Regions from separate parts of the Halomonas sp. C22 genome, predicted to be linked through region 2. Evidence: predicted binding sites of a transcription regulator. Region 2 holds the regulator's gene; each other region holds the start of a gene.
The links. Region 2 encodes PhoB, which activates phosphate uptake and scavenging genes when phosphate is short. Its sites were predicted from a motif close to TGTCATANNNNTGTCANA; they were not measured.

Region 1 (10,198 bases), on a different contig from region 2:
GCCGGTTGACGCGGGAAGCGTGTGATCATCTGGCCAAGCTGCCCATGGCGGGGCAGGTATCTAGCCTGAATGTCTCGGTGGCTGCCGGAATCTGTCTGTTTGAAGCGGTGCGTCAGCGGCAGCTTGCAAGTTAGCCTCCGTCCCACTAGAATGCTTGCGCCCGTTTATACATAAGCGGGCGTTCGTATTGGTAACCCCTCTACGACACTGGTTTTATCTGCTTGATGTTCTTTTCAGCCATACGTGGCTTGCCAAGGGCATTTCAGTCAACTCCTTGCTTCCCAGTCGCTGTCAGAGCATATGCTCCGGCACACTCAGGAAGCTGCCAAACCGCAAGGAGATTCCATGCGTCATTATGAAATCGTGTTCATGGTCCACCCGGATCAGAGCGAGCAAGTACCGGCAATGGTCGAGCGCTACACCAGCATCGTCACCGAAAGCGGCGGTACTGTGCATCGTCTGGAAGATTGGGGCCGTCGTCACCTGGCTTACCCGATCAACAAGATCCACAAAGCCCACTACGTGCTGATGAACGTTGAGTGCACCGGCGAGACTCTCGAAGAAATCGAGAACATCTTCCGCTTCAACGACGCCATCATCCGCAGCCTGGTTGTGCGCTGCAAGGAAGCCGTTACCGAAGCTTCTCCGATGATGAAGCCGGCAGAAGAAAAGCGTCCGCGTCGCGAAGAAAAGCCGCGCGCTGAAGCTGAAGAAACTGCCTGATTCTATCCACTGCACGTTTTAAGGAGCTAGTCCATGGCACGTTTTTTCCGTCGCCGCAAGTTTTGCCGCTTCACTGCTGAAGGCGTCAAGCAGATCGACTACAAAGATCTCGACACGCTGAAGGCTTACATCACGGAAACCGGCAAGATCGTTCCGAGCCGTATCACCGGCACCAAAGCACGCTATCAGCGTCAGCTGGCGACCGCTATCAAGCGTTCACGCTACCTGGCACTGCTGCCCTACTCCGATAGCCATCAGTAAGCGTTTAACGTGATGCTGGCACTGGCAAGATGGCTGATGCGCGGAACGCCCTATGCCGTAGGCGGGGCGGCCCTGGCATCGCTGGTGCCCTGGCTGTTTTGGCTAGGCGCTGCCATTGCCGCACTGGTGACCTTGCGCAAGGGGTTCGCTCCTGCGCTGCCGGTCATCATCGCCGCTGCTCTGCCTGCCGGTTTCTGGTGGGCACAAGGTGATGTGATACCACTGGCCAGCGTTCTGCTGGTCACGCTGATGTCCGTCATCCTGCGCGAGCGGATGCGCTGGAGCGAAGCCTTGATCGTGGGCACATTGGCTGCCGCGGTCATGGTTCAGCTGGGCATTTTCAGCCCGCCAGGGGGAACGCAGCTCATGCTGGAGCAGCTGCGGGAGAGCTCTACCGAGATCGACCGCATGCTCACCGAGTTTGCCAACCAGGGCGTCGATACGACGGCCTTGGCTGCCATGGTCATCGGTGGTGTGACGGGCTTGGTCGTGTTGCTGGCCGCCATTATCTGCCTGGCGCTGGCCCGCAGCTGGCAAGCCGGGCTGTACAACCCCGGTGGCTTTCGCGAAGAGTTTCATGCGTTGCGCCTGAACCCCCGTGAACTTGTCGTTCTGGTGGTGCTGGGAGTGGCAGGCATGGCGCTTGGTGCGCAGGCACTGGCGATGCTGTGTTGGGTTCCGCTGCTGATTGCCGGTATTGCGTTGGTGCATGGTTTTATTGGAATAAAGGGGATGAACGGGCTGTGGCTGGTGGCATTTTATGTGCTGCTGATCACGACCTGGCCCACGATTCTCATTGTGCTGCTGTTGGGGCTGATCGATACATTTGCGAACGTTCGCGCACGCCTTGCCCGCAGCAACTGACAAGAGGTTTACGAGATGGAAGTCATTCTGCTCGACAAGATTGGTAAGCTGGGCGGCCTGGGTGACAAGGTCACTGTCAAGCCTGGTTATGGTCGTAACTACCTGGTGCCTTACGGCTTAGCCGTACCGGCCACCAAGGACAACATCGAAGCGTTCGAAGCGCAGCGTGCCGAGCTCGAAGCGCAAGCCGCTGAGCGTAAGGCAGAAGCCCAGGCGCGTGCCGAGCAACTCAACGACATCGAACTGTCGTTGGTGTCCAAGGCAGGCGACGAAGGCAAGCTGTTCGGCTCTATCGGTCCTCGTGACCTGGCCGACGCGATCTCCTCTGCGGGAATCGACGTCGCCAAGAGCGAAGTACGCATGCCGCAAGGCCCGATTCGTCAAACTGGCGAATACGACATCGACCTCCACCTGCATGCAGAAGTGGACGCCGTTGTACGCGTGGTCGTTGTCGCCGAGTAATCATACTCGCCAACGCTGACGCCTCAAAGGGCGCGGGTTCTCCCGCGCCCTTTGTCTTTTTAGGTACTTTGTCTTTTTAGGCCCTGGGGCTCTTTTGGCAAGGGGCGACACAGCAGGCTTATAAAGCCCTCCCTTTACGTGGGGGCCAGTGGTGTTATCCGAGCCGCACGGCTAAGATAAGCGCCGTTGGCTATCGGGTAATTGTTAAGGAGCTCGCAATGCAGGACCAGCCTTCTGCTGATCAGGAAACGGCAGCGTTAAAACTGCCACCGCATTCATTGGAAGCGGAGCAGTCGGTGTTAGGCGGGCTCATGCTGGACAACCAGGCGTGGGACAACGTCTCCGAGCGTCTGGTGGCCGACGATTTTTACCGCTATGAACACCGGCTGGTGTTCAATGTGATGACACATCTGGCCGAATCGGGCCAGCCGCTGGACGTCGTGACCCTTTCCGAGGCGCTGGAAGCCCGCGACCAGCTGGATACGGTGGGCGGGCTGAGTTTCCTGGCCGAGCTGGCGCGCAACACACCTTCGGCCAGCAACATACGCGCCTATGCCGATATTGTCCGTGAGCGTGCCACGCTGCGTAAGCTCATTCGGGCGGCCAACCAGATTGCCGAAGGGGCTTTTTCGCCTCAGGGCAGGCCCGCCGACGAGCTGCTCAACGAGGCCGAGCGGCTGGTGTTCCAGATTGCCGAAGAGCGGCCCAAGACCGGTGGCCCCATTGGCATGAGTGACCTGCTCACCAAGGCCGTGGATCGGATCGATGAGCTGTTCAACCTGAAAGGGGAAATGACCGGCCTTTCCACCGGCTTTCGTGATCTGGATGAGATGACTTCGGGCCTGCAGCCTTCCGATCTGGTCATCATTGCCGGGCGGCCCTCGATGGGCAAGACCACCTTCGCCATGAACCTGGTCGAGCATGCGGTCATTTCCAGTGACAAGCCGGTAATGGTGTTTTCCATGGAGATGCCCGCCGAATCGCTGATGCTGCGTGTGCTCTCGTCATTGGGACGTATCGATCAGACCCGCGTGCGTTCGGGTCAGTTGGAAGACGAAGATTGGCCGCGGCTGACCTCGGCGGTGAACCTGCTGAAAGACAAGCAGCTGTTCATCGATGACACGGCAGCCTTGTCACCCAATGAGATGCGCTCACGGCTACGTCGGGTGGTGCGTGAGCACGGCAATATCGCCTTGATCATGATCGACTATCTGCAGTTGATGCAGATTCCTGGCTTTAACGAAAACCGCACGGGCGAGATCTCGGAAATTTCGCGTTCGCTGAAAGGCCTGGCCAAGGAGTTCCAGTGCCCGGTGGTGGCGCTTTCCCAGCTGAACCGCTCGCTGGAGCAGCGTCCCAACAAGCGTCCAGTCATGTCGGACCTTCGCGAATCGGGCGCGATCGAGCAGGACGCAGACGTCATTGCCTTCGTGTATCGCGACGAAGTGTATAACCGCGATAACCCGGACAACCAGGGTCTGGCCGAGTTGATCATTGGTAAGCAGCGTAATGGTCCCATCGGGACGGTACACATGGCCTTCATAGGCAAATACACGCGCTTCGAAGACCTGGCGCCGGATAGTTACGGTGAAGCCTTCGGCGATTGACTTGAGGCTGAGGGGGGAGCACGTATAATGCGCTCCCCGTTGGCTGAGTCGTCTGGGTAACCCTCACTGGAAGGGCGGGATGAAAAGCGTGGGTCAATCGCATTGGTAGATAGACAGGAGTAACGCATGGCAGGTGGTTTTAGGCGCGGTAACCGTAAGCGGCTTCCCAAGCTGGAAGGTCGGGGTGAGCTCCAGTCGTTAGAGCGTGAAGGTCCCTTCAAAGAGTGGTTGGGCATGCCCGATCTCTACCGCTACCACTTGGTAGTGGAAGGGGAGCAGTACAGCTACCAGACAGAAGATGCGGAATTACCTGTCACCATTGGCGACAAGGTCGTGTTCCGTTACAAGGAAACCAAAGGGGGCAACTGGATCGATCGCAACTCGCTTGGCAAGGCCATCGACCCCTCGGAGTATCAGTAATACGACACACATCTTGACGTTTCGGTCAGGAACTCTTTTCTGTTATTGCCCTCTTAGGGGGATAGTGCCAAGGTAATACTATTGTCATGGGGCAAAGGTATGCTGTGCTCCATGGCGATGACCAATAACAGGAGGGAACCATGGAACTTAAAGAGCTTAAACAGTTCGTCGAACGTCATGACAATTTTGAAATCCGGGTAATCACGCATTCGGGCAGCCGTTTCTATCAGGTCGAGCTCGAAGACGTCGAGGGTGAGCGTCATATGCTGACCCAGCGTGGCAAGCCTATGCTGTTTCGAGCGCTGGATGATGTGTACCTCGAACTCAAGCGGGCCGGTATCCACCGGGCTTACCTCGTTCAGCACGTGCCTCAGGATGAAGTCATTGGTCGCGACGCCCACTACAGCGCGCCGCTGACCTCGCGTATGCCGCTGGTATTCTGACGCCCAGGCATCACTGATTGCGCGAGCGTGACCCGCATTTTTCCCACCATTGGCCCAGCCGAATTCGGCGACGGGCAAAGAAACGATAGCCTGCATCCATGACGGCGCGCAGGCCAGGCAAGCAAGACAGTCTTACCAGCCGCCTGTAGCCCAACACGGCATACAGGGCCCGGCTGGCATCCATCCCGACATACCAATTTCCCTGCTGATCCTGAAGATGCAGTTGCCCCATCATGGCTTCGAAGCTGAGCCCCAATGCGCCGGGGTCGAAATCCTCGTGCTGAATATCGACCAGACGAATGCGCTGCTGGTGTCGGTGTTTGGCCAGCCAGGCCACTTCGACGCGACAAAAGGGGCAGTGTCCATCGTGGTAGAGCGTGACCGGTGGTTCGGCATGCAGCGTGGCGAAACGGCTCATGAGGAGCGCTCCTCGTGGGTGTACCCTTGGGTGTGAGCGGCTTGCCCGTAATCGGCGGCAGTGGGGAGCGATGCCAGGAACTGCTCTGCCTGCTGGCGCATGGCGTCGCGTTTTTCCTCTTTCATGCGTGCCAGCGAGCCGTAGATCAGTTTCATGCGTGGATTCCGATTGAGCTGTTCGGCATGGGTCTCCAGAAAATGCCAGTAGAGACTGTTGAGCGGGCAGGCCTTGGGGCCGGTGACCTGCTTGGGGGAGTAGCGACAGTGCTGGCAGTGGTCGGACATCTTGTCGATGTATTTGCCGGAAGCGCAGTAGGGCTTGGAGCCCATCAAGCCGCCGTCCGCGTGCAGCACCATACCCAAGGTGTTGGGTAGCTCGACCCACTCGCAGGCGTCGGCGTAAACGGCCAGGTACCAGTCGCACAGCGCCTCTGGCTTGACCCCGCAGAGCAGGGCGAAGTTGCCCGTGACCATCAGGCGCTGAATATGATGCGCGTAGCTGTGGTCGATGGTCATCTGGATGGCGCGTTGCAGGCAGCGCATGTCGGTCTTCGCATCCCAGTAGAAGGCGGGCAAGTCGCGCTGAAAACCCAGCTGGTTCTCACGTTTGTAATCCGGCATGCGCGTCCAGTAGAGGCCGCGCACGTACTCACGCCACCCGAGAATCTGCCGTATGAACCCTTCCACGGCGTTGATCGGTGCCTTGCCTGCCTGATATTGCGCAGCCGCTTCTTCGCATACTTCGAAGGGCGTGAGCAGGCCAATGTTCATGGCAGCAGAGAGGCGCGAGTGGTACAGGTAGGGTGACTGGTCGCTGATGGCATCCTGATAGCGGCCAAAGTCGGCCAGCCCGTGGGTGATGAAGTGCTTCAGGTCTACCAGTGCTTGACGTCGGGTGACCGGCAAGTTGAAGGTCTCGATCTCGCCCATGTGCTCGGGGAACCACTCGGCGGCATTGGCCAGCGCTTCCTTAGTGATTTCATCCTGCCCGTGCATGGGCAGTTGGGGGAAGCTCAGCTCAGGCTGTAAGGGTTCTCTGTTATCGTGGTCGAAATTCCACTGTCCGCCCATGGGGGCGTCGCCTTCCATCAGTAGCCTGGTACGTTTACGCTGTTCCCGGTAGAAGTATTCGAGGCGGATTTGCTTACGCCCCTTGGCCCATTGGGCAAAGTCGTCTGGGGTGGTGAAGAAGCGGTCGTCTTCCAGGATTTTCCAGGGCAGTGAAGCGGCCTGACGCTGCTGCATGGCGTTCCACAGCCGCCACTCGCCGGGGCGCGTCACACGAATTTCATCGCACTGGTACTGTCTTGCCAGCCGCTCGGCTTCATCGATCAATGATTGGGTGTTATCCGCATCGTCCATGCGGCTGTAATGAACGTTGAAGCCTTGGTCGCGCAGTTGTTGGGCAAAATGTCGCATGGCGGCCAGAAAGAGGCCGATCTTGTGTATATGGTGAGGGACGTAGCGTGCTTCTTCAGCGACCTCACAGAACGCCACTACTGCGCCTTCAGAGGCCTGGCGAAGTGTCGGAAGCGACGGGCTAAGCTGGTCGCCCAGAATGAGTAGCAAAGGCTTGGACATGGGTTGGCCTACAGTTATACAAATTATGTTGATAGTATAACTTTATCCCGCGTCTTTGCTGAAAAGTGATAAGATTTAGACCATTGTGAATGATCGACAGCCCCCAGGAGTAAGTGAGATGGCCGACAGCGTTGTAAAGGATCAACCAGGTGAAGGGCGCTTGGCCCACGCGCCAAGCAGTCATCCTCCGGTTGCCCCCGCCAAGGTGGGCGTGGTGCTGGCCAATCTGGGGACTCCCGATGCGACTGACTACTGGTCCATGCGGCGCTATCTCAACGAATTCCTGTCGGATAAGCGGGTCGTGGACTATGCGGGTTGGAAATGGCAGCCGCTGCTGCAGCTCATCATTCTGACCAAGCGCCCCTTTACGTCGGGCCATGCCTACAAAAGCATCTGGAACACCGAAAAAGACGAGAGCCCGTTGCTGACCATTACCCGTGCACAAACGGAAAAGATGACCGCCCGGCTGAAAGCGCTGTATGGCGACAGTGTCGAGGTCGATTTCTGCATGCGCTATGGCAACCCTTCCACGGAAAGCGTGCTGAATCGCATGAAAGAGAAGGGCTGCGAACGCATCGTATTCTTCCCCCTCTACCCGCAGTACGGCTCGCCCACCACGGCTACTGCCAACGATCAGGCCTTTCGCACGCTGATGAAGATGAAGTGGCAGCCCTACCTGCGTACGGTGCCGGCCTACTTTGAACATCCGGCTTACATCCAGGCGCTGGCCAACTCGGTGCAAGAGGCGTACGACGGCTTTGAAAGCCGTCCCACCAAGCTCGTGGCCAGCTACCACGGTGTGCCGGAACGCTATCTGATGGAAGGCGACCCCTACCACTGCCAGTGCCAGAAAACCACGCGCTTGATGCGTGAGCGTCTGGGGTTGAGCAAGGAGGAGGTCGATACCGCCTTCCAGTCACAGTTTGGCCCGGAAAAGTGGGTAGGCCCGCAAACCGTGGACCATGTGGCCGAGCTGGCCAGGCAGGGCCACAAGCACATTGCCATTCTGTCACCTGCCTTCTCCTCCGACTGTGTGGAAACCCTCGAAGAGATCAAGGAGGAAATTCACGACAGCTTCATGGAGGCCGGTGGCGAGACGTTCAGCTATATTCCTTGCCTGAATGATCGCGATGACCATATCGATGCCCTGTTGGCCGTGGTCAACAATGAGCTGTTGGGCTGGTTGCCCGTGCCCGCTCAGTAAGATTTCTGCTCGCGCTGACGCCGCTTTGGCCACTGGCCGAGCGGCTTTTTTATGCCAGCGAGGTGGCTGGAGTTTTTCGAAGGGCTGGTATAAGGTTTGTGCATATAAAATCACATTTATTCAACGTTTAAGCGGCACATGTCGTACCATGCGCCGCTCACGGGAATAGTTTGCGCTTATTTTAGGGAGAGAACGCCGGATGCAATTTGCCGTTTTAATAGGCTTCGTGCTGGCAGCGTCGTCACCGCTGCTCAACCTCTGGTGTAGGGAACGAACCAGTTTGGTGCTTGCGCTGTTTCCAGCGCTGATGGCCGCGTGGCTGATTGGCCAAGCGCCGGTGGTGCTGACTGAAGGGCCGCAACTGCTGGAGTGGGCGTGGGTGCCCTCGCTGGGGATCAGCCTGAGCTTTTTGCTGGATGGCCTGTCGCTGCTGTTTGGCCTGCTGATTTCCGTCATCGGTACTTGCGTACTGATCTATGCTGGCGGGTACTTGAAAGGCCATCCGGATATTGCCCGCTTCCATCTGGCGCTGGTGGCCTTCATGGCCTCCATGATGGGGCTGGTCATGGCCGATGGCCTGTTGACCCTGTTCGTGTTCTGGGAACTGACCAGTATCACCTCGTATCTGTTGATCGGCTTCAACCATAACGATATCGAGGCCAGAAAGTCGGCTCGCCAGGGCTTGTTCGTGACCGTTTCCGGTGGCCTTGCGCTGATGGCGGGACTGGTCCTGCTGGGTGTGGCCAGCGGCAGCTGGTCGCTGAGCGAGATTCTGCAGTCCGACGACAACCTGCGCGAGCATGCGCTCTATACGCCCATGTTGATCTGCCTGCTGCTCGGGGCGTTCACCAAGTCGGCGCAGTTCCCGTTTCATTTCTGGCTGCCGAATGCCATGGCGGCGCCAACGCCGGTCTCGGCTTACCTGCACTCGGCCACCATGGTCAAGGCGGGTATCTACCTGCTGGCGCGCCTGCAGCCCGAACTGGGCGGTACCGGCATGTGGGTGGGCATTCTCTCGGTGGTGGGTGCGACCACCATGCTGACGGGCGCCTTCCTGGCGATCCACCACACCAATATCAAGAAGCTGCTGGCCTACTCGACGATCATGGCGCTGGGCACCTTGACCATGCTGCTGGGCATTGGCTCCGACTATGCCATGACGGCGTTCGTCACCTTCCTGCTGGCGCACTCCATGTACAAAGGCGCGCTCTTCATGGTGGCGGGTATTCTGGACCATGAAACGGGTACCAAGGATGTCACGGCCATGGGGGGCTTGCGGAGAGCCATGCCCGTGACGGCGACGATTGCCTTCGTGGCGGCGCTGTCGTTGGCCGGGGTTCCACCGCTGTTCGGTTTCATTGGCAAGGAGCTGATGCTGGAGGCTGCCTTGGGCGCCGACAGCGTGCGTCTGATGCTGGTGCTGTTTGCGTTCTTCTCGGCCATTCTGACCATTGCCGTGGCGGCCATCATTGCGCTGCGCCCTTTCTTTGGCGCGCAGCATGCCACTCCCAAGGTCGCCCATGAAGCGCCGTTTAGCATGCTGTTGGGGCCTGCACTGCTGGCCTGCGGCTCGCTACTGCTGGGGCTGGCGCCCGCGCTGCTGGGGGTGGATGCACTGCTGACCGCTGCGGCCACTTCGGTAGTGGGCGATGCGCTGACGGTTACCCTGTCGCTGTGGCACGGTATCAACGTGGCGTTGATCATGTCGCTGGTGAGCATGGCGCTGGGCTTTTTGCTGTTCAAGCGTTGGGACGAGGTGCGCAGCCATTTGGCGCGATTGGCACCGGTCATGCGCTATGGGCCGGAAGCAGGCTATGAAGGCTTCATGAATGGCGTCGTACGCTTCTCCGAGTGGCAGACCCATATTCTGCAGAATGGCTACATGCGTAATTACATTCTGGTGATGCTGGTGGTGTTGATCGGCCTGGTCGGTAATTCGATTCTGCTGCGCCACTCGCCCCAGCTGGCGCTGACGCTGGACGTACGTTTTCATGAAATCATCGTGGTCGGTACCATGGCCATGGGGGCAATTTTTGCCACCATCTCGCGCTCGCGCCTGGGAGCCGTGGTGTCGGTTGGCATCATGGGCTTCTCGATTGCGCTGATCTTCATTCTGTTCAGTGCCCCCGATCTCGGCATCACCCAGCTGCTGGTAGAGACCATGACGGTCATTCTGCTGGTGCTGGTGCTGTTTCGCTTGCCGCGTTACTCCAACC
Region 2 (10,198 bases):
TGCGCACTCGGAGCCACAAGTATGGGAGGTGTTGGGCATTGGTTTCCAAGGATGCGAGCCAAACGAGTGGTGAATGGGTCTACTTTTTCTATTCCTCGCAGAACTCTGGAAAGAAGCTTTACACGTTCCAGTGCGCAAATATTTTCTTGCAATGATTGCTCACTTCCAGCCCCACCGTCAATAAAGTCATAAACTTCTGGGGGTAAGTGGCGTTTTGCAATCGATTGCCAATCTTCAATACACACTGGAACCATACTCGTTCCCTCGTCTAATTTAGCTGTTAATTAGATTGGATAGTTATAATAATGTGTGCTATGTGGCGTTACCGCTTTGAAGGGGGCTACGAACTGAGAATAGGTGCGCTAGCTGAGCTGTGATGTAAGTTATTTCTTAAAAAAATGTAAGTTATTTCTTAAAGCATGTAAGTTATTTCTTACATACTTGCAAAGTACGATTGATTTATAACTGTTTTATATTCATGTCGCTTTAATATTCTATGCGGCTAATTTAGATTAAATAGAGAAGTTTCATGCTCATTGTGATTAGTGTACTCCCCCTCCGATAGAGCCTCAGTAATGGTAAGAGGTACGGCATGGATAGGTGCTTGATTTTGAGCCTCGGTTTGGATCTAGATGAATCACCCCCACGGTGCTGGTGAATGTCACCCCCGACATGGAGATTGCCCAGCAGGAGGTGTTTGGCCCGGTACTGATCGCCATGGCATTCGATGACGAGGCCCAGGCCGTTCGGCTTGCCAACGACACCCGGTTTGGGTTGGCCGGTGCGGTGTGGAGCCAGGACGTGGCCCGAGCGCATCGCGTGGCGGGACAGCTGCGGGCGGGCACGGTATGGATCAATAGCTACAAGGCGATCAGCGTGATGTCGCCGTTCGGGGGCTTTGGCGACAGCGGCTTTGGCCGCTCCAGCGGTTTGGACGGCCTGCGCGAATACACGGTGCCGCAAAGCGTCTGGGTGGAAACCGCACCCGAGGCCAGCGTTGCGTTTGGCTATGGCAGCGGTGTCGGCTGATTCGACGCCGGGTCCCGAAAGGCCTGCATCCAGCGCTGCAGGTGGCGCAGCAGCAGGATGCTGGCCTTGGGCTGCTGGCGGCCCACCCGGGTGACCATGTGGGCCTGGGAGCGCTGAAACAGCGGGTCGTCTACCGGGCGTGCGACAAGGCTGCCGATGTCCAGGTCGTGGGCGACCGCAAACGCCGGTAGCAGCGTCACCCCCATGCCGCTGCGCACGTATTGCGCCAGGATCACCATCGAGTTGGTGTTCATGGTCATGCGCGGAGCAAGGCGGGCCTGTTGAAACGCCTGGTCGACCATCTGGCGCACGCCATGGGTGGTGTCCCACATGGCCATGGGCTGGGTGCTGAGCTGAGCCAGGGTGAGCGGGTGGGGCTGCTCGGCCAAGGGGTGATGCGGCGACAGAATGGCCATCAACGGCTGCGGGCTGGAGGCCCAGAAGCGCAGCTGAGGGTGAGTGCGTTCGTGGAACATCAGCCCGATATGGCTTTGATCCTCGACAATCGCATCGATGATGCCGGACGTGCCCGCGATATGGATATCCAGCTGGATGCCCGCATAGCGCTGGGTGAATTCATGCAGGGGAGAAGCCACCAGGTCGCTGACGAAGCCTTCGCCCACGGTGAGGGAAATCGTTCCGGTTTCCAGGCGCTGGTAGGCTTCGAGGGACGTGATGAAGCTTTCGTCGAGGGCGCTGCGCCGCTCGCAGTACTCCAGCAGCATCTCGCCGACGGGCGTGGGGCGTATGCCGCCGCGCTGGCGTTCCATCAGCGTTGCCCCCAGGGCTTCTTCCAGCAGGGCAATCTGTCGGCTGACGGCGGAAGGGGCAATGTTGAGCCGCGACGCAGCCCGGCGCACCGAGCCTGATTCAAGCGTCACGCGAAAGTAGGCCAATCGCTGATGAGGGATATCCATCGCCTGGTACTACCTCGCGTGACGAAAATGCGCCCAGCTTGAAGGGCTACAAGTATCTGAGCAGCTTTTGCAGCTTGTTCATGTCGGCAGAGTCGCCGACGAGGCGCACGTCACCCGCCACCATGCCATCCAGGAATGCCTGTTGCGTCGGCTTTCTGAGGATGCGCAGGGCGGCTTCCTGGTCGCGAAAGCGCAGCTCCAGGTCCAGGTCGACGGGCAGGCCTTTACCGGACGTGATGCGTTTGGGGGTCATCCGGTAGTGGCGTGCCGTGCTCAAATCTTCTGTGGCAATGCCCCAGTCCAGGCCGCGCATGCGTTCCAACTGCTCACGAAAGCGCGGCTTGCGGCGCAGGGCGCGCTTGAGCATGAAGCTCAAGAGCCACAGCGTCAGCGAAAGCTTCATTAGGAAACGGCGTCCTTGAGCGCTTTGCCTGGCTTGAACGCCACGTTCTTGCTGGCCGGAATCTGCAGCGGTGCGCCGGTCTGCGGGTTCTTGCCGGTACGGGCGGCGCGTTCACGTACGGTGAAGGTGCCAAAGCCAATCAGTGTGACGTCTTCGCCTTTGGCCACGCTGTTGGTGATTTCGTCCAGAATGACATTCAGGACCTGGCCTGCCTTGTCCTTGGACAGGTCAGCACTCTCGGCGATGGCAGCGGCGAGTTCAGGTTTGCGCATGAAGGAATCTCCCTTGTGAAAAACAAACGTCAATGTTGTTGGTAACCCACCCCGGCAGGGCTTATTCAGCCTAGTCGTGAATGCGGCGAAAATCAGCCTAGCAGGGCAGGTACAGCTCTGGAAAGCTCCACTTTCCTTCTCACGCAGCCCCCTGTCAACGCAAAACCAATCAAACGACCGTCTTTATCTTCCGCCAGCGCCGTCAAATCCTGCCCATGACCCTCCACTCGCCAGTGCTGCGGTGTGTTCACTGGTGGGTAGGCCACCACCGGGAGCAGGGGCGTTTTGACGATGATCGGCCAGGCGCCGAAGCTTACCGGGGTGGGTGAGCCGCCCAGCGTGGCCGCCAGCGCTTTGGCACTGGCTTGCAGCGGCTGGACGTACATGGCGTTCACGCCGTCGATGCAGGCCACGTCGCCCAATGCGTACACGTTCGGCTGGCGGGTGCGAAGCAGCCGGTCCACCTCGATACCGCGGGCGCTGACCGCGAGTCCGGCGGCCTCGGCCAGCGCCGTGCGGGGCGCAAGGCCCGTGGCCAGCAGGACGATGTCCACCGTATGGCGCTCACCGCCGTCGAGCTGCAGTACCAGGTCGCGGTCGGCATTCAGGGATAGGCTGTCCAGCGTGCGTCCAAGCGCCAGTTGCATGCCTGCCGTTCGAAAGGTTTCGGCCAGGGCGTGGCCCAGCGGCTCGGGCAGCAGGCGCGGCAGCAGGGTGCTCTCTGGTGCCACCAGGGTGACATGGTGGCCGCCCGCATGGAGGTCGTTGGCGAATTCGCAGCCCACCAGGCCCGCGCCAATGATCGCCACTCGGCTTGGCTGGGCGAGCGCTGCATGCAGTCGGCGGTAGTCGTCCAGGTCGTTGACCGTGAAGCAGCGCCCTTCCAGCGCATCGGGTATCTGGAACGGCGTGCGCGGGGCCGCGCCGGTGGCGAGCACCAGGTTCTCGTAGCGGAGCAGGGTGCCGTTGCCCAGGCGCAGCATCTGGTGTTCCACCGCCAGTTCGACGACTTGCGTGTGGGCCATGAGCTGGGCATTCAGTTCGTCGGCGAGCGCTTCTGCGCTGCGCTGCGCCAGCTTTTCGGGGCTCAACCGCTTGGCGAAGCCCGTGGACAGCAGCGGTTTGCTGTACTCTTCGCCACGGTCGGCGCTGACCAGCGCGATGGTGCGAGAATCTCCCTGGCGGCGCAGCGCTCGCGCCAGGCCAATACCGGCCATGCCAGTGCCGACAATGACCAGCTCGGCATGTGGGGATTCGCTCAAGTGTGAATCGGGCATATCGTTATCCGGGGGTAAGGAACAAAAGCCTGCCAAGCCATCATGTTACACTAGCTGTCTTTCCAATTGACTGCTCTGGAGGCTCAGGTGACGCTCGTTGAGTTGCCACGCCCTGCGTTTTCGCTACCCCCCCACTGGCGGCCGATTGCCGCTGCGCGGCCTGCCATGAGTGCGGCCTGGTGGCAGTGGGTGGCCTCGACCGACTCCCTGACGGCGCGCCTGATGGCGGCCGGAGCGCCGGGCCAGTTCCGCGTACGCCTGCTGCGCCAGACCATTGGCCTGCCGTTCCAGGACGAAGCCATGGCGCTGGGCATCGCTCCACGTCGCCACGCCTGGCTACGCGAGGTGGCGCTGTGCATCGACGGCACGCCCTGGGTGGTGGCGCGATCGGTGGCACCGCTGGAGCAGCTGCAGGGCAAAGGCCTGGGGGCCTTGGGCGAGCGTTCGCTGGGCAGCTGGTTGTTTCAGCAGCCGGACCTGGTGCGCGGGCCGTTACAGGCCACGGCGTCGCGCCCGCGCTTCACGGCGTGGGGTACACCCGACAAGGGGCGTAGCCAGTGGGGGCGTCGCTCGGTCTTTCAGCACGCGGGACTGTCGCTGCTGGTTCAGGAGTATTTTTTATCGACCATGGCCGATGCGCTGAGCCTGCCCTCGCGCTAGGCTATCCTGGAGTTTCTTTCACGAGGTAAGCATGAGCATGGACCGTTCTCTGTTGCGGCCAACGGGTTGGGCCCGGCTGGCAGACTTTCTTCAGCTGATGCGCCTGGATCGGCCCATTGGTACCTGGCTGCTCATGTGGCCGACGCTCTGGGCGCTGTGGGTGGCTGCAGAAGGGGTGCCGGGCCGCTCCGTGCTGATCATCTTCATTGCCGGTGTCTACGTGATGCGGGCTGCGGGCTGCGTGGTGAACGACTATGCCGACCGCCATGTGGATGGCCACGTCAAGCGTACTAGCCAGCGCCCCATGGCCACGGGACGCATCAGCGAAACCGAAGCCCAGCTGCTGTTCGTGGCGCTGGTCGCCGCTGCCTTCATTCTGGTGCTGCTGACCAACTGGTTCACCGTGCTGCTGTCGGTGGGCGGCGTGCTGCTGGCTTTCGTGTATCCGTTCATGAAGCGCTACACCCACTTCCCGCAGGTGGTGCTGGGCGCGGCCTTTTCCTGGGCCATTCCCATGGCGTTTGGCGCGGTATTGGGCCACGTGCCTCTGGAAGCCTGGCTGCTGTTCAGTGCCAACCTGCTGTGGACCGTTGCCTACGATACCCAGTACGCCATGGTCGACCGTGACGATGATCTGAAAATCGGCATCAAGTCGACCGCCGTGCTGTTTGGCCGTGCTGACCGGTTGATCATCGGGCTGCTGCAGGCAAGCGTGCTGGCCCTGCTGAGCTGGGTCGCGCTGCGCGTCGGGCTGGGGGGCTTTTTCTGGCTGGGGTTGCTGGGGATGGCGGCGACGTTCGTGTACCAGCAGTGGCTGATCGTCGGGCGCGATCGTGACCGCTGTTTTCAGGCCTTCCTGAACAACCACTGGTCGGGTCTGCTGGTCTTTGCAGGTATTGCCTTGAGCTGGTGGCCGATGGCGGGCTAAATTGATTGTGTGTCATGGAACTGTCATCAAGTCATGGTGTTATCGTCACACACATGTCATTGAACTTTCCTGTATAGAGCACCGTGAGGCCCTGGAATGACCGCCAAGACCGTACTGATCGTCGATGATGAGGCGCCTATCCGCGAAATGATCGCCGTGGCGCTGGAAATGGCTGACTATCGCGTGCTTGAAGCGGACAACGCCCAGGATGCCCACGCCATGGTCGTCGACCACCAGCCTGACCTGCTGCTGCTGGACTGGATGATGCCGGGCACCAGCGGCATCGAGCTGGCCCGTCGGTTGAAGCGCGAAGAAGCCACTGCCGAGCTGCCGATCATCATGCTGACGGCCAAGGGCGAAGAGGACAACAAGATCCAGGGCCTGGAAGCGGGTGCCGACGACTATATCACCAAGCCCTTTTCCCCCCGTGAGCTGGTGGCCCGCCTGAAGGCCGTGCTGCGCCGGGCCACGCCGCGTGGCGTGGAAGACCCCATCGAAATCAATGGCCTGCTGTTGGACCCTGTGAGCCACCGGGTCAGCGCCCATGGCAAGGCGCTGGAAATGGGGCCTACCGAGTATCGTCTGCTGCAGTTTTTCATGACCCATCAGGAGCGCGCCTACACGCGCAGCCAATTGCTTGACCAGGTATGGGGTGGCAACGTCTACGTGGAAGAGCGCACGGTGGACGTGCATATTCGTCGTCTTCGCAAAGCGCTGGGCGAGCCTCATCAAAATCTGATTCAAACGGTGCGCGGTACTGGGTACCGGTTCTCTGCGCGAGTGTAAGCGTGCGCCTGTGGAGCCGTGAGATCTGGCGCATCATCTGGCTGGCCCTGTTGGGCCTCTGCCTGGGATGGCTGGTGGATTACCCTGGCGCCGGGCTGGCGGCGGGGCTGCTGTTTTGTCTGGTCTATCATCTGCGCCAGTTTCGGGCGCTTTTCCTTTGGCTGACGCTTCACCCCCACGATGAGCCCCCGGCGGCCAAGGGCATGTGGGGGGAACTGTTCGACCGCCTCTATCGCTACCAGAAAAGCCAGCGCATTACCCAAAGCCGTTTACGGGCGACGCTGGCGAGAATTCAGGAGTCCTCCGAAGCCATGCGCGATAGCGTGGTGATGCTGGACCGACACGGCGACCTGGAGTGGTGGAACAGCGCGGCCACCGACATGCTAGGGCTGCAAACCGCCCACGATCGTGGCCAGCACATCACCAACCTGCTGCGCGATCCTCGCTTCATCAGCTACTTCAATGCCCGCGATTACAGCGAGCCGCTGACGCTGACCTCGCCGATCGACGAGCGGCGTATCCTCCAGTATCAGATCACTCTGTACGGCGATGACGAGCGCCTGGTCATGGCCCGTGATATCACGCGCTTGCATCGCCTGGAGCAGATGCGGCGTGACTTCGTCGCCAACGTCTCCCATGAGCTGCGCACTCCGCTGACCGTGCTGTCGGGCTATCTGGAAACCTACGGCGACCTCAAGGAGCTGTTGCCTCCCCGCCTGGGCAAAGGGATCGTACAGATGGAGGAGCAGACGCGACGGATGCAGAATCTGGTCAACGACCTGCTGCTGCTGTCACGGCTGGAAATCGACCAGGGAGGCGATGATCACCAGACGCTGGCCGTAGGCCCCATGCTCGACAGCATTCGCCGAGACGCTCTGGCGCTCTCCAGGCAGCAGCACAGTGTGCAGGTCATTCTGGAGAGCGACGCTGGGTTGATCGGCAGCGAGCAGGAGCTGCGCAGCGCCATTTCCAATCTGGCCTTCAATGCCGTGCGCTATACCCCGGAAGGCAGCCAGATCACGCTGCGCTGGTCGGTGGCCGCCAACGGCAGCGGGTGTATCGAGGTCGAGGACGATGGCGATGGCATTGATCCGGTGCATATCCCCCGCCTGACCGAGCGCTTCTATCGAGTGGATAAAGGGCGCAGTACGGCAACAGGAGGGACGGGGCTGGGCCTGGCCATCGTGAAGCACGTGCTGCTGCGCCACGAGGCACAGCTCAACGTAGAGTCACATCCTGGCGAGGGGGCGTCCTTTCGCTGTGTCTTCCCCGCCAAGCGAGTCAGCGGCCCGGCTTGAGGGCTCGATGACGCTTTGCGTTCCTCCTTATCCCCTTTCTGCACAATCCCTGTATAAGTGTGCCATATTGGCATAGAACTCTGGTCACACCTCACTCATGTGTCATTTTTAACCACTTCAAAGGGGTGGTCATGCCCCCTTGAGCCCATGCTTTATATCATTCTTGTTTTTTTAAATTATTGATAATAAATAATTTTTTTATTTTTTGGCATGCGTGGCACAACGTATGCAATATTCTAGGCAAGGAAGATTACCGCAGGAACTGGTAAGACATGAAGTCACTCTTCCTTAACTATGCGGTATCAACAGCGATCGAGGAGGCGGAATATGATGTCCAAGGAACTACTCAAGAAAGCTGGTATTTTAGGTGTTTCTTTCGGCCTGATGGCAAGCCCATTGGCTTTTGCAGACACCACGGATCACTCATCCATCGACCAGAATCAGGATGTAACCGTCGAAGATGAGCCCATGAACACACAGTCTGGCACGGCCGAGCCCGGCAGCTATGACACCGAAGATCTGACGACGGATCACGGCACACAAGGCCCCGACGTCGTGGATGAGCCGGACTCCACCAACATGAGTGGTGGTGCCGAGTACACCCCAGAAGACGTAGTCGAAGAAAACAGCGGTAGCTAAGTAACAATTCTTTGCAAAGCTGAAAAAAACTCTTACGCTTAGGATTGAGCAAATAAGGGGCAAGGATGTCCCATAGCAAGGATGCTCATCGATTCACGGATGAATCAGAAAACGGTCAAGACACTGGTCAGGGTAAATTCCAAGGTTGGAGTCCCGCAAACGGATAGGAAGCCAGCAGTCAGTATCGTTCACAAGTAAGAGTGGTCGAGACCCCGCCTAGCGGGGTCTAATTTTTTGTGCCTGCTATATGGGCGGCCCTTTGATGAGTGGCTCTGATTCAGAGCGTCGATCCTGCCGCCTTATCCCGCGTGTCCGGTGTGCCACGATAGTGGCGGTCCCACATGAGGACTGCGCCTGCGACAGCGCCTGGAATCAGGAACAGGTTGGCCAAGGGGATCCAGGTGATGAGCATGACCAGCCCGCCATATGTCATGCTCGGCCACCAGCGCCGTGAAAGCCTGCTGCGCATGTCCTTGAACGACACTTTGTTGTTATCCATCGGGTAATCCAGATAGGTAATGGCCATGACCCAGGCAGAAAAGAGCGCCCATAAGGGAGGCGCGAAGACGTTCAAGCCGGGAATCCAGCTGAACAGGAACAATACGGCCATGCGCGGCAGGATATAGCTCAGCTTGACCAGCTCTCGTCCCACGGCGTCCAGCGCCGTTTTGGCCAGCCCTCGGTCATCCAGAGGCTCACGCCCGGTGGCCTGGCGCTCTACCTGAGCCGCCAGAAACCCATAGAAAGGCGCTGCGATCAGGTGAGTCACCAGGGTGAAGCTAAAAAAGATCACCACCAGCAAGCTGATGAAGAATAGCGGCCAGATGAGCCACGACAACCACTCCAGCCAGCCAGGCACCATGGCCATGCTGCTCTCCAGCCAGCCCGAAAAGCGTGTGAAGACCACGTAAACCATACCCGTATACACGAGCAGATTGACCAGAATGGGTAGAAAGACATAGCGCCTTAGCCCGGGCTGATACACCAGGCGGGTGCCTTGACCCAACGCGTTGAGTGCATTCACGCGACATTACTCCCTAAAAAAACGCCCAGATGATTATCTGGGCGTATTGCAGGAGGGTTTGGCGGGCAGGTCAAGATTTTTTCATGACCTTCTGTTCCAGGGTACTGGGATCGCTGTGGCGAATATCCAGGCCTTTCACCAGGTACACCACGTATTCCGCCAGGTTGTTGGCGTGGTCGCCCACCCGTTCCAGGGCGCGCAGTACCCACATGATGCTCAGCACCGAACTGATGGAGCGCGAGTCTTCCATCATGAAGGTCATCAGCGAGCGCATGGCGCTGCCGTACTCGTCGTCTACCGATTCGTCTTCGCGAACGACCTGCATGGCCAGCTCGGTATCGAAGCGGGCGAAGGCGGTCAAGGCGTCACGCAGCATCTTGCGCACGTGCTCGCTGATATGGCGAACTTCTACCAGACCGCGAATGCCACCGCTATTTTCACTTAACAACAGCGCGTTGCGGGCAATCTTGCTGGCTTCGTCGCCGATTCGCTCCAGGTCCGATGTGGCACGGATGACCGCGAGCACCAGCCGCAGGTCCGATGCCGCCGGCTGACGGCGAGCCAGCACCCGGGTGCATTCGTCGTCGATTTGCAGCTGCAGGTCGTTGACCTGACGGTCGTTGTCGCGCACTTTTTCCGCCAGGCGGCTGTCGCCCTCCAGCAGGGCGTGCACCGCATCCTGCACCTGCTTTTCCACCAGACCGCCCATGGCCATCAGGTGGGTCTTCAGCTCTTCCAGCTCCTGGTTGAACTGGCGAGAGATGTGTTGGCTGTGTGTCTCGCTCGTGATATCCATTGAGCACTCCTGACGTATCGTCGATGGGGCCTAGGTCATGCGGCCGGTAATGTAGTTTTCGGTGCGTTGTAGACGCGGGTTGGTGAACACTTGATCCGTGGGCCCATATTCGATCAGTTCACCGTTTTGCAAAAAGGCCGTGTAGTCGGAAACCCGCGCGGCCTGCTGC
Region 3 (10,198 bases), on a different contig from region 2:
GAATGCGGTTCAAGCGTGCAAAGTGAAGGATGGGCCAGTAAAGCTCAGGATCGAACCCCCAGGCTTCCTGCCAGTCGCTCTGCTCCAGAAACTCCTCTTCGGATAGCTCTCCCGCCACCCAGCGCTCCAGTACCGGCTGCGCTTCTCTGGGCAGCATCTCCAGGCCAATCGCCATGTCGCTCTCATGGGCGTACAGGCCTGCCAGGGTGTGCAATTGCCAGCGGTGGTGTTCCATGGCGTCGTGCCGTTCCCCGAGCAGCACGACTGACCGCTGCGCTGCCAAACCGAGTATCTCATTGGGCGTCGCGGGCTGATCCGATTGCCACCAGCGACCCTGAAGCTGGCACGCTTCTGTTGCCTGTGCCTGTGCCTGTGCCTGTGCCTGTGCCTGTGCCGCCATGCCCAAGGCCAGCATCAGGCAGCTCACACCCTTTGGCAAACGACCCACGGGTTAGTGGCCTTCTGCCTTCAAACGGTTGATCTCCTCCAAAAGCGCTTCGGCTTCGGCGGTCAGGGTGGCATTGGCACGCATGTCGCCGTTGCGCGACGCCTGCATGGCCTCGGTGAGCTTGCGTTCGTAGGCCTGTTGAAGTTTCTTCTTGGGGTCGCGCTTGAAGAGTCCGAACATGAGCTGCCTCCTATCGTGTGTATATTATTTGTATAGGTTTTGAGGGCTCATGTCGAGGTTTTGACAAGCAAAGCATTTAACAAGCAGAACAATAGGAGAGGACGCATCACGCTGCACACGTGGCCAGAAACCGCGTGAAATCCGCCAAGATGACATCCAGGCTTTGGTGCAGCCGATGGTCGTCATCCACCATGCGCAGCGAGAGCCGCTGGCGCTGGGCGTGCTCGATGACCGGGCCTGGCAGCACCACGTCGTCCTGCCAGCCATGGATCACATGGGTGTGTCGGGCCTGAATGAAAGGGGAGGTTTCCGGGTAGCGGGGCATGCCGAGCGCGGGAGCCAACAGGAAGCAGCCCAGCATGGGCGTCTCGGCACTCAGTGCCGCACTGATCCAGCCGCCCAGGCTAGACCCTGCCAGAATGCATCGAGATGGGTCGTCGCCTCGGGCATTCAGCGTCTCACGCAGGTGGCTCAAGCGGGCCGCCGGCTCGCTCATGCCGCGATAATCCATGACCACGGGCTCGCAGTCATCCACGTGTTCCGCGACGCCTTTCAGCGCCTGTATCTTCAGGGCGCCTGGGCCGCTCTCCAAGCCGTGGGAAAGAAAGACCGTCATCATCATGGGGTTATTCCGCCGAGCGCTGAATGGCGGCGCCACCCCGCTCGATATCTTGACCCATGCCACGAACCGTATTACATCCGCTGATGACCAGCAGGGTCGACATCAAGAGTATGCCAAGCAGCATGGAGCGTTTCATGAGCGTGTCCTCAGTGGGGCCCATCCCCGAGAGTGGGGCATTCGATGTATAACATAAGCGTTAACGAGAGGGCTCGCCACTGGTCGTGCTGACTGTGTGACACAAACGGCGTTGGCAGGCTAAAAATGCGCTATACGCATTTGTCTCATGTGCCAGTTTTATACAGGTTTCGAGTCGTGGGTGGGCTGGATTGGCATAGCAGGGTGGTTTGTTTATTTTCATATGTATTTGTTTTTTATTTATTTTTCTATTTTTTAAAAGTTTTGGCCTGGCTGATGCATTATCATGGTCAGTAGCATGAACTGCCTCGGGTTCACAGGGAGTGACCCCTTTCTTTATCGACAGTGTGGGCAGGCTAACAGGCAGTCAAGGAGGGCAGGACGCCCAGAAAGCACCAGGGACGTGTAGGGACATCGAGCCTGCTCACTCTTGCCAGCACTTGGATGTGCTGGCCATCAAGGCCAAGGATCGGCAGCGATGCAAAACAGCCATCTCGCATTTGTGGGATGGTTTTTTTGTGTTATTTTTTTTGTCTCAAGTAACTGATTTTAGATACTTTTACAAATCCATCCCTTCATCTGTACAGTAATGGTACAGATGGGCGCAGTGTTTTGGTCTATCCTGTCGTGTAGACCAAATTTCAGCGGTGAGAAGACGTCAACGCAACGGCCGCACACTGACAGGGACACGCGTTATGGCGATGGTATTGATGTTATGCATGTTCGTGCTCTTCTTGGGGTTTTCGGGGGTAGGCCTGTATATGGCGTTCAAGACGTCATTTTCAGGGGGCCTGGAAGAGCGTGACGACATGCCACCTGATATGTAAGTCCTCCCTTGCAAGACATCCGTCCCAATGCAAAACGCCCGCTATTGCGGGCGTTTTGCTATCCGACGTTTACTTGCCTTGCCATCGTCCCTTGCCACGGTCGGGCACCATCCTGCCAAAGTAGAGCAACCCGAATGCCAGCCAGCCGACGGTCAGTATGGCAGTCAATCCCAGCACGGCGGGTGCGCCAAACTGGGCAATCAGCGGTAACGCGGCGGCGGTGAACAGGCCGCCCCCCACCACGGGTTCGAACATCAGCTGTTTGTAGCCAAAACTCTCCAGTGCGCCGGACTTGTTCTTGGGGTCTGCCATGCGCATCAGCAACAGTCCGGTGACGGTCACCCCCATGGATTGGCCGAAGTCACCAATACCGCGTTCGAACCAGTTCTCGGGGATCACGCGAGGGGCGATCACGATCAGCACGAACAAGCCCCAGGCAATCCCGGCCAGTGCCAGCAGCAGGAACGGGATGAAGTAATCACCCAGCGTGGTCAGCGAAAGCGTCGCGAGGGCGGCCACGATGGTGAAATCCAGCGCGGTGCCCGCAATACGTGACATGGTGCGGGTGGATACGTGCCGTTCCAGCCCAAAGCGCATGACACATAGCTGTACGATCACCCCGCCAATCATGGCAATGGGAAACAGCGGCACGTGGGCGAGTATTTCCAGCCCGCCGTCGCGTGCCCAGGTCATCTGCTCTACCCACTGCAGGCCTGTCAGCAGCAGCCAGCCAATCACGATGGCGATGCCCACCAGCCCGATATGCAGGCTCAATGGGTCGGTGGTGCCTGCTTCTTGTGCCAGATCCTTCTTGAATTCGCTGAACTCTTCTGTAGAGGGGCGTTCGTCTTCACGCAGGCTTTCATCCGGCTGGTCTTCTTCACGGGTGGGTTTGACCACGCCTCTGCGTGCCGCGATGTTGATCATCACCGTGCCGATCAACACCCCCGAAACGATGCCGACGGTGGCCAGGCCCAGCGCCAGGTCGGCGCCTTCCTCAAAGCCGAGGTCGGCGAAGGTGTCGGCCATGCCTGCGGCGGTGCCGTGCCCGCCTTCGAAACCGATTTCAATCAGTGCCCCCACCATGGGGTTCATGTTGAACATGGGAACCAGTACCAGCAATGCAAGGCTGAGACCTACCACATACTGGCCCCACGCCATGGTCTGGCCCACCACGACCTGCGGCCCTGCACGTAACCAGATGGTGCGAATCCCAGGGATGGCCTTGCCGATGAACAGAGCAGCAAAGACGACGTTGATCAGCAGCCCAGGCAGCGCCGACCAGCTCTCCTGGACGTAAGCGGGGAACAGCCCGGGGCTTTCTTCGAACAGTGTGGGCATGAAGCGCCCGATGACATCGGGGCCAAGCAGCAGCAGGAGCAGCCCGCCAATCACCGAACTGGGAAGAAACAGGCGGCGCAGCCAGGGTAGCCAAAGGCGCAGCGCATTGCTGACCAGCAGCACCAGCGCAATGAGCACCAGCGCGATAAACAGTTCACCTACGGTCATGGTCATCTCATCGCTCCTTGATGATCCGAAAAGGGTAATGAGATAAACGTAGTGCCAATCAAATGAAAGCGCTATGGCGTTCAGGCGTCGAACAGCGCCTAGCCCATCCAGTAAAGGCTCAGTAACGCAAACCCGTAGCCCATGGCAGCACCGGCCAACACGTCACTGGCATAGTGCAGGCCCAGGCCTACTCTTGAAATCGCGATGATCAAGGCAAGCGGTAACACGATCGGTAGCAGCCAGGGCGTGTGGCTGGCCACCAGGACGCTGAACATCACGGCATGCATGGTATGACCACTGGGAAAACTGTAGCGGTCTCGAGCGGGTTCGCCGCAGTGGACGCCCCCTAGGTAGGTGATGAAAGGGCGTTCGCGGCACAGCCGAGTTTTCACCAGCTTGTAGACCAGAATCGCCAGCAGCGCGATCAGTGAGTATTGCCACATGCGCCATAGGCCGTCCGTTTGCAGCCACGGCTGAGCTGCAATCAGCAGCACCCAGACGGGCCAATCACCCAGTTTGCTGGCCGTCTGGAGCGTCAGACGCCAGGGGCGGTAGAGCGAGAGATGCGTCACGCGCTGGCAAAAGCGCCACTCCAACAGGTCAAGACGATCGAATACGACAAGCGGGCGAGCTCGCATGGCGGGCCTCCTGGGCATGGTGCAGGTAACGTAGAAATTGCTCGGCAATGCCCGTCCAGCTCTGTTCCAGTGCGCGCAGGCGGGCGACTCTTCCTAGTCGTGCGTAATCGGCAGGGTGCTGGCACAGCGTGACCGCTGCATGTTGAAAGCCCAGCGCATCGTCGGTCGCCACGGTGATGCCGTTATGACCACTGTGAATCAGTTCTGCACTGGCTGCGTGACGAAACGCCACGACTGCCAGGCCGCTGGCCATGGCTTCGGTCACTACGTTGCCCCAGGTTTCGGACAGCGAGGGAAACACGAACATGTCGGCGCTGGCGTAGTGGCGTGCCAGCGAATGCTTGTCCACAAATCCGGTGAAGTGGGCTTCTGGCAAGGCTTTTTGCAGCTGGCTGCGGGCCGGGCCGTCGCCCACGATGACCTGCGCCATATCGGGGCGAGCGCTGCGCATGGCTTGCAGCGTTTCCTGCAGGAGCGAAAGGTTCTTCTCGGGTGCCAGGCGCCCCACGTACAGGGCCACCGGTTGATGCTCGCTGACCCCCCACTGCTGGCGCAGCGCGAGGTCGCGGTGGGCAGGGGAGAAGCGCTCGCCGTCGATGCCTCGGGAAAGCACCTGCACGTCTTTGATGCCATCCTGGCGCAGCGCCACGGCTTGCTGCTGGGTAGGCACCAGGGTGAGGGCGCAGCCATTGTGGAAATAGCGCAAATAGCGTCGTGTCGCTTTGGCCAGCCAGGCAACACCATAATCTTGGCAGTAGTGGTCGAAGTTGGTATGCCAACCGGCCACCAGCGGCAGTTCCAGGCGCTGGGCTGCCTGGCGGGCCGCCCAGCCCAAGGGGCCCTGGGTTGCCAGATAGACGACGTCCGGGCGGTATTGCTGCCAAAAGCGCTGAAGCTTCCCAGGGCGGGCAAAGCCTACCTGAACGTCGGTATAGTTAGGCAGTGCAAACCGCTTGACCTGAAGTTCCTGGGTGGCGCACGCAGCGCTCCCAGGTTGACGCGGCGCCGGGCGTATCACGTCCACTGTGATGCCCAGCAACAGCAGTTCACGACACAGCCGGTTCAGCGTGTGCGCGACGCCGTTGATTTCCGGTGACCATGTTTCGCTGACGATACAGAGTCGCATGAGCGATTCATCCCTTTATCACGTTTAGCGCCATGTTGATGCCCAACAGTGACACCGAGGCGACAGCCAGGTGAACAAGCGATGACACGCAATGTGCCCTGTCTTGTGCCGCAGGAAGCAAGTATCGTTACATATACCAGGAAAGTGACTTGACCCTGACGAAAGGAACCCAGTCCATGACCTCACGACACTTTGTTACTCCATGCGCCATTGCGGGTGCACTCATGATCTCGTCATCGGCCGTGATGGCCGACGAGACCTTTACCCTGACGATCTATCACACCAACGACCTGCATGGCCGCACGGATGCCTACCCGGCCCTGGTGGCCACCTTGAACGAGGCCCGGGAGACCTATGGCGAGGGGTTGCTGCTGGATGCGGGGGATATCTTCTCCGGGACGCTCTACTTCAACGAATTTCAGGGCCAAGACGCGCTGACCTTCATGAACCTGATGGGCTACGACGCGTTCGTGCCGGGGAATCATGAGTTCGACCTGGGTGATCCTGAGACCGGTCATCAGGCGTTGGCGGCGTTCTTTGCAGGGGCTGACTTCCCCATTTTAGGCGCCAACCTGGACTTTTCGGCGTCTCCCGAGTTTGCCGAGCGCCTCGGGGAGAGCATCACGGCCGACCCCCAGGCGGGGTATCTCTATGACGGCATGATCCTCGAACATCAGGGGGAGCGTATCGGGATCTTCGGGTTGAGCACCCAGGATAGCGACGCCATCTCCAGCCCGGGCCAGGTCACCATTGGTGAGTATCGTCAGGCGGCCGAAGCGATGGTCGAGGCGCTCGAAGCGCAGGGAGTCAACAAGATCATCGCGCTCACGCATCTGGGCTACGACAGCGACCCCCGCGTCGGTAACGACCTGCTGCTGGCAGAGCAGGTCGAGGGGATCGACGTCATCATCGGGGGGCATAGCCATACGCGGGTCGCCCCGCCTGCGCTGCTGACCGAGCACTGGCCAGCGCCCACCGTGGTAGGGCAGGCGGGTGAGTATGGCCAGCACCTGGGGGTCATGCAGGTGACCTTCGATGCCGAGGGCGTGGTTCAGGAGGTCAGCGGTGAGCTGCTGGCCACCGACGAGCGCACGCCGGATGCGGCTGCGCTGGAGCTTTTAGCACCGTATACCGAGGCCATCGAAGCACTGCGTGACGAACAGGTAGGTGCGAAGGCGATTCTGGCACTGCCCAACCCTCGTCATGGCCAGGGTGATGCGCTGAGCGTACGCGCCAACGAAACGGCGCTGGGCAACCTGATTGCCGACGGTCAGCTCCATGCAGCGCGCAAGGTGGTACCGGACACCCTCATGGCGCTACAGAACAGCGGCGGTATTCGTGAAGCGCTGCCCCAAGGGGATATCACCGTGGGTGACCTGATCGCCGTGCAGCCGTTCGGTAACCGTTTGACGCTGCTGGAAGTCACTGGTGCCGAGCTGCTGGAAACCTTCGAAATTGCGCTGACCAATGCGCCGGACGAAAGCGGTGGCTTCCTGCAGGTGTCCGAAGGCACGCGGCTCACCTACGACAGCCGTCAGCCCGCAGGCGAGCGTCTCATCAGCCTGGAGGTGAACCGCGAAGGTGCCATGCAGGCGATCGATCCGGACAAGACCTATACCGTGGCCACCAACAACTTCACGGCGGCTGGTGGCGATGGCCACACGGCGCTGGGGGCGGCCCACGACGATGGCCGCCATACCATCGTGGGCCATACCGACTGGGAGATGTTGCGTGATCATGTGGTGTCTCGTGGCGAGGTGTTCTATCAGCCCGAGGGTCGCATTGTGGATATTACCCAGGACGAATAGTCACTTCATCGCCCTGGGCAAGCGGCAGGCTCAGCCGGTGCGCTGCCCGGTGGTGGCATTGAACGGGTGCAGGGCTCCGGCGGTGACGTACAGGTTGAGCGTCTCGCCCTCCTGAACGGGGGGCTGGCCTGCGGTTTTCAGCACCGTAGGCTGTTGGCGGTCGGCCAGATGCACGTACAGGTGGCTTTCGGCCCCGGCTGCTTCGTACAGCATCAGCGTGGCTCGTAGCGCGATATGCGGCTCGGCAGGCGGTGTCAGCAGCATGTCATCCGGGCGAATACCCAGAGTGTCCGTGCCTTCCGGCAGCTGGCTCAGTATCCCTTGATGGTCCTGAGGGGCCAGATACGCCAACGGCAGGATGTTCATGGCAGGGGAGCCGATGAACTGCGCCACGAACAGCGTGGCAGGGCGCGTGTAGATCTCCATGGGCGTGCCTACCTGCTCGATATTGCCGGCGTTCAGCACCACCAGGCGGTCGCCCAGGGTCATCGCTTCGAGCTGGTCGTGGGTGACGTACAGGCTGGTGGTCTTCAGGCGACGCTGCAGCTGCTTGATCTCGACGCGCATCTGCACCCGCAGCTTGGCATCCAGGTTGGAGAGCGGCTCGTCGAACAGGAAGGCCGAGGGCTCGCGTACCAGCGCGCGTCCCATGGCCACGCGCTGGCGCTGGCCGCCAGAGAGCTTGCGCGGTTTGCGCTCCAGGTACTCCTCGATTTCCAGCATTTTGGCGGCGGCGCGCACGCGCTGGTCGATGTCATGCTTCTTGAAACCGCGGTTCTTCAGGCCGTAGGCCAGGTTGTTGTAGACCGTCATGTGAGGGTAGAGCGCATAGTTCTGGAACACCATGGCGATGTCCCGTTCGGCTGGCTCCAGCCGATTGACCACCCGCTCGCCGATCTTCAACGTGCCTTCGGTAATGGTTTCCAGCCCGGCCACCATGCGCAGCAGGGTCGATTTACCGCAGCCGGAAGGCCCCACCAGAACCACGAATTCACCATCTTCGATGTGCAGGTCGATGCCTTTGACGGCTGCCACGTTACCGGCGTAGGTTTTCTTCAGCCCTTCCAGGGTAATGCTGGCCATGGTTACTTCTCCGTCTCGGTCAGGCCTTTCACGAACAGGCGTTGCATAAACAGGATCACCAGCACCGGCGGCAGGGCCGCCATCACGACGGCCGCCATGATCAAGTGCCATTGGGGATTTTCATCGGAGGTCATGCGCTGAATGCCCATCACGATGGTGTAGTAATCCGGGTTGGTGGTGATCAGCAGCGGCCACAGGTACTGGTTCCAGCCGTAGATGAACATGATCACGAACAGCGCCGCGATATTGGTGATCGAGAGCGGCATCAGAATGTCCTTGAAGAACTTCAGCGGCCCCGCGCCGTCCACCCTGGCGGCTTCCAGCATCTCTTCAGGGATGGTCATGAAGAACTGGCGAAACAGAAAGGTAGCGGTGGCCGAAGCAATCAGCGGAATCGACAGCCCGGCAAAACTGTTGAGCATCTTCAGGTCGGCCACTACCTGGAAGGTGGGGATGATGCGCACCTCCACCGGCAGCATCAAGGTGATGAAGATCAGCCAGAAGAACAGCATCCGAAAGCGGAAACGGAAATAGACGATGGCAAACGCGGATAGCAGCGAGATGGACAGTTTGCCCAGCGTAATGGCCATGGCCATCACGAAGCTGTTCCACAGCATGGTGCCTGCCGGTGGCGCGCCCGCGTTGGAAACGCCGGACTGCCACATGCGCGTGTAGTTTTCCAGGCCGTGGCTGCCGGGCAGCATAGGCAGCGTGCCGCGCAGCAAGTCGCCGGGTGCCTGGGTCGAGGCCACCAGCGCCACGTACACCGGAAATACCACCACGGCAACGCCCAGGATCAGCGTCAGATGGGCCAGGAGGTTGGCCCAGGGGCGGTTTTCAACCATAACGAAACTCCTCACAATCCGCCTGGATCAGTAGTTGACCCGGCGCTCGATGAAGCGGAACTGAACGATGGTCAGGGCGATCACGATGGCCATCAGAATGACCGACTGCGCCGCCGAAGAGCCCAGGTTCAAGCCTACGAAGCCATCGGCATACACCTTGTACACCAGGGTGTTGGTGGCCTGTGCGGGGCCGCCCTGGGTCGTGGCGTGGATAATGCCGAAGGTATCGAACATCGCGTACACCACGTTGACCACCATCAGGAAAAACGTGGTGGGGGAAAGGAGTGGAAAGACGATGGTCCAGAAGCGCTTCATGGGGCTGGCCCCGTCGATGGCGGCGGCTTCGATCAACGACTGCGGGATGGACTGCAAGCCCGCTAGAAAAAACAGAAAGTTGTAGGAAATCTGCTTCCAGGCGGCGGCAAAGATCACCAGCAGCATGGCGTCGCTGCCCGACGTGCGGTGGTTCCAGCGGTAGCCCACCATGTCGAGCATGTAAGGCACGATGCCGATGGAAGGATTGAAAATGAACCACCACAGCACCCCGGCAATGGCGGGCGCAATGGCATAAGGCCATACCAGCAGGGTGGTGTAGGCGCTGCGCGAACGGATCATGCGATTCACCGTGCAGGCCAGCAGCAGCGCCACCGACATGGAGAGCAGCGTGGTGCCGATGGCAAAGGTGGCCGTGACCGAAAGCGCATTGAGGTAGTTGCCATCACTGAACAGGCGAGTGAAGTTCTCCAGGCCGACGAAGGTCGTGCGCAGGCCGAAGGCATCTTCGCGCAGCAGCGATTGATACAGCGCCTTGCCCGCCGGCCAGATGAAAAAGATCAGCGTAATGACGATTTGCGGGGCCAGCAGCGCATAAGGCAGAAAGCGCCCCGGAAAGGTCATGCGTTTGGTTTGCATAAGCAGGTTTCCGCGAGAACGGGTAGCACGTAAGGCGAGGGGTACGCGGGTCGAGGAGTACCGAT

Region 1: a site for PhoB is predicted at 4,409-4,426, ahead of FEU76_RS02780 (DUF6482 family protein). Genes of this name have one in related genera too.
Region 3: a site for PhoB is predicted at 5,533-5,550, ahead of FEU76_RS16340 (bifunctional metallophosphatase/5'-nucleotidase). Genes of this name have one in related genera too.

The regions. Positions count from the first base shown of each region.
Region 1 is NZ_VBVC01000001.1:596,033-606,230, forward strand. It holds gene rlmB (23S rRNA (guanosine(2251)-2'-O)-methyltransferase RlmB) at 1-134, shown strand, start outside; gene rpsF (30S ribosomal protein S6) at 346-723, shown strand; gene rpsR (30S ribosomal protein S18) at 757-984, shown strand; gene FEU76_RS02760 (hypothetical protein) at 997-1,848, shown strand; gene rplI (50S ribosomal protein L9) at 1,864-2,310, shown strand; gene dnaB (replicative DNA helicase) at 2,529-3,917, shown strand; gene FEU76_RS02775 (hypothetical protein) at 4,044-4,337, shown strand; gene FEU76_RS02780 (DUF6482 family protein) at 4,478-4,780, shown strand; gene FEU76_RS02785 (thiol-disulfide oxidoreductase DCC family protein) at 4,791-5,198, opposite strand; gene FEU76_RS02790 (cryptochrome/photolyase family protein) at 5,195-6,778, opposite strand; gene hemH (ferrochelatase) at 6,897-7,982, shown strand; gene FEU76_RS02800 (putative monovalent cation/H+ antiporter subunit A) at 8,182-10,198, shown strand, end outside.
Region 2 is NZ_VBVC01000002.1:683,586-693,783, reverse strand. It holds gene FEU76_RS06610 (alpha-hydroxy acid oxidase) at 1-254, opposite strand, end outside; gene FEU76_RS06605 (aldehyde dehydrogenase family protein) at 649-1,029, shown strand; gene FEU76_RS06600 (LysR family transcriptional regulator) at 1,008-1,946, opposite strand; gene FEU76_RS06595 (hypothetical protein) at 1,993-2,349, opposite strand; gene FEU76_RS06590 (HU family DNA-binding protein) at 2,349-2,621, opposite strand; gene FEU76_RS06585 (NAD(P)/FAD-dependent oxidoreductase) at 2,714-3,898, opposite strand; gene FEU76_RS06580 (chorismate--pyruvate lyase family protein) at 3,986-4,558, shown strand; gene ubiA (4-hydroxybenzoate octaprenyltransferase) at 4,596-5,486, shown strand; gene phoB (phosphate regulon transcriptional regulator PhoB) at 5,583-6,272, shown strand; gene phoR (phosphate regulon sensor histidine kinase PhoR) at 6,275-7,570, shown strand; gene FEU76_RS06560 (hypothetical protein) at 7,898-8,209, shown strand; gene cysZ (sulfate transporter CysZ) at 8,487-9,233, opposite strand; gene phoU (phosphate signaling complex protein PhoU) at 9,304-10,029, opposite strand; gene pstB (phosphate ABC transporter ATP-binding protein PstB) at 10,060-10,198, opposite strand, start outside.
Region 3 is NZ_VBVC01000010.1:115,642-125,839, reverse strand. It holds gene FEU76_RS16375 (ChaN family lipoprotein) at 1-448, opposite strand, end outside; gene FEU76_RS16370 (DUF6435 family protein) at 452-628, opposite strand; gene FEU76_RS16365 (YqiA/YcfP family alpha/beta fold hydrolase) at 735-1,247, opposite strand; gene FEU76_RS16360 (entericidin A/B family lipoprotein) at 1,255-1,386, opposite strand; gene FEU76_RS16355 (sodium/glutamate symporter) at 2,282-3,727, opposite strand; gene FEU76_RS16350 (phosphatase PAP2 family protein) at 3,820-4,359, opposite strand; gene FEU76_RS16345 (glycosyltransferase family 4 protein) at 4,322-5,485, opposite strand; gene FEU76_RS16340 (bifunctional metallophosphatase/5'-nucleotidase) at 5,710-7,293, shown strand; gene FEU76_RS16335 (sn-glycerol-3-phosphate import ATP-binding protein UgpC) at 7,324-8,376, opposite strand; gene ugpE (sn-glycerol-3-phosphate ABC transporter permease UgpE) at 8,379-9,221, opposite strand; gene ugpA (sn-glycerol-3-phosphate ABC transporter permease UgpA) at 9,249-10,133, opposite strand.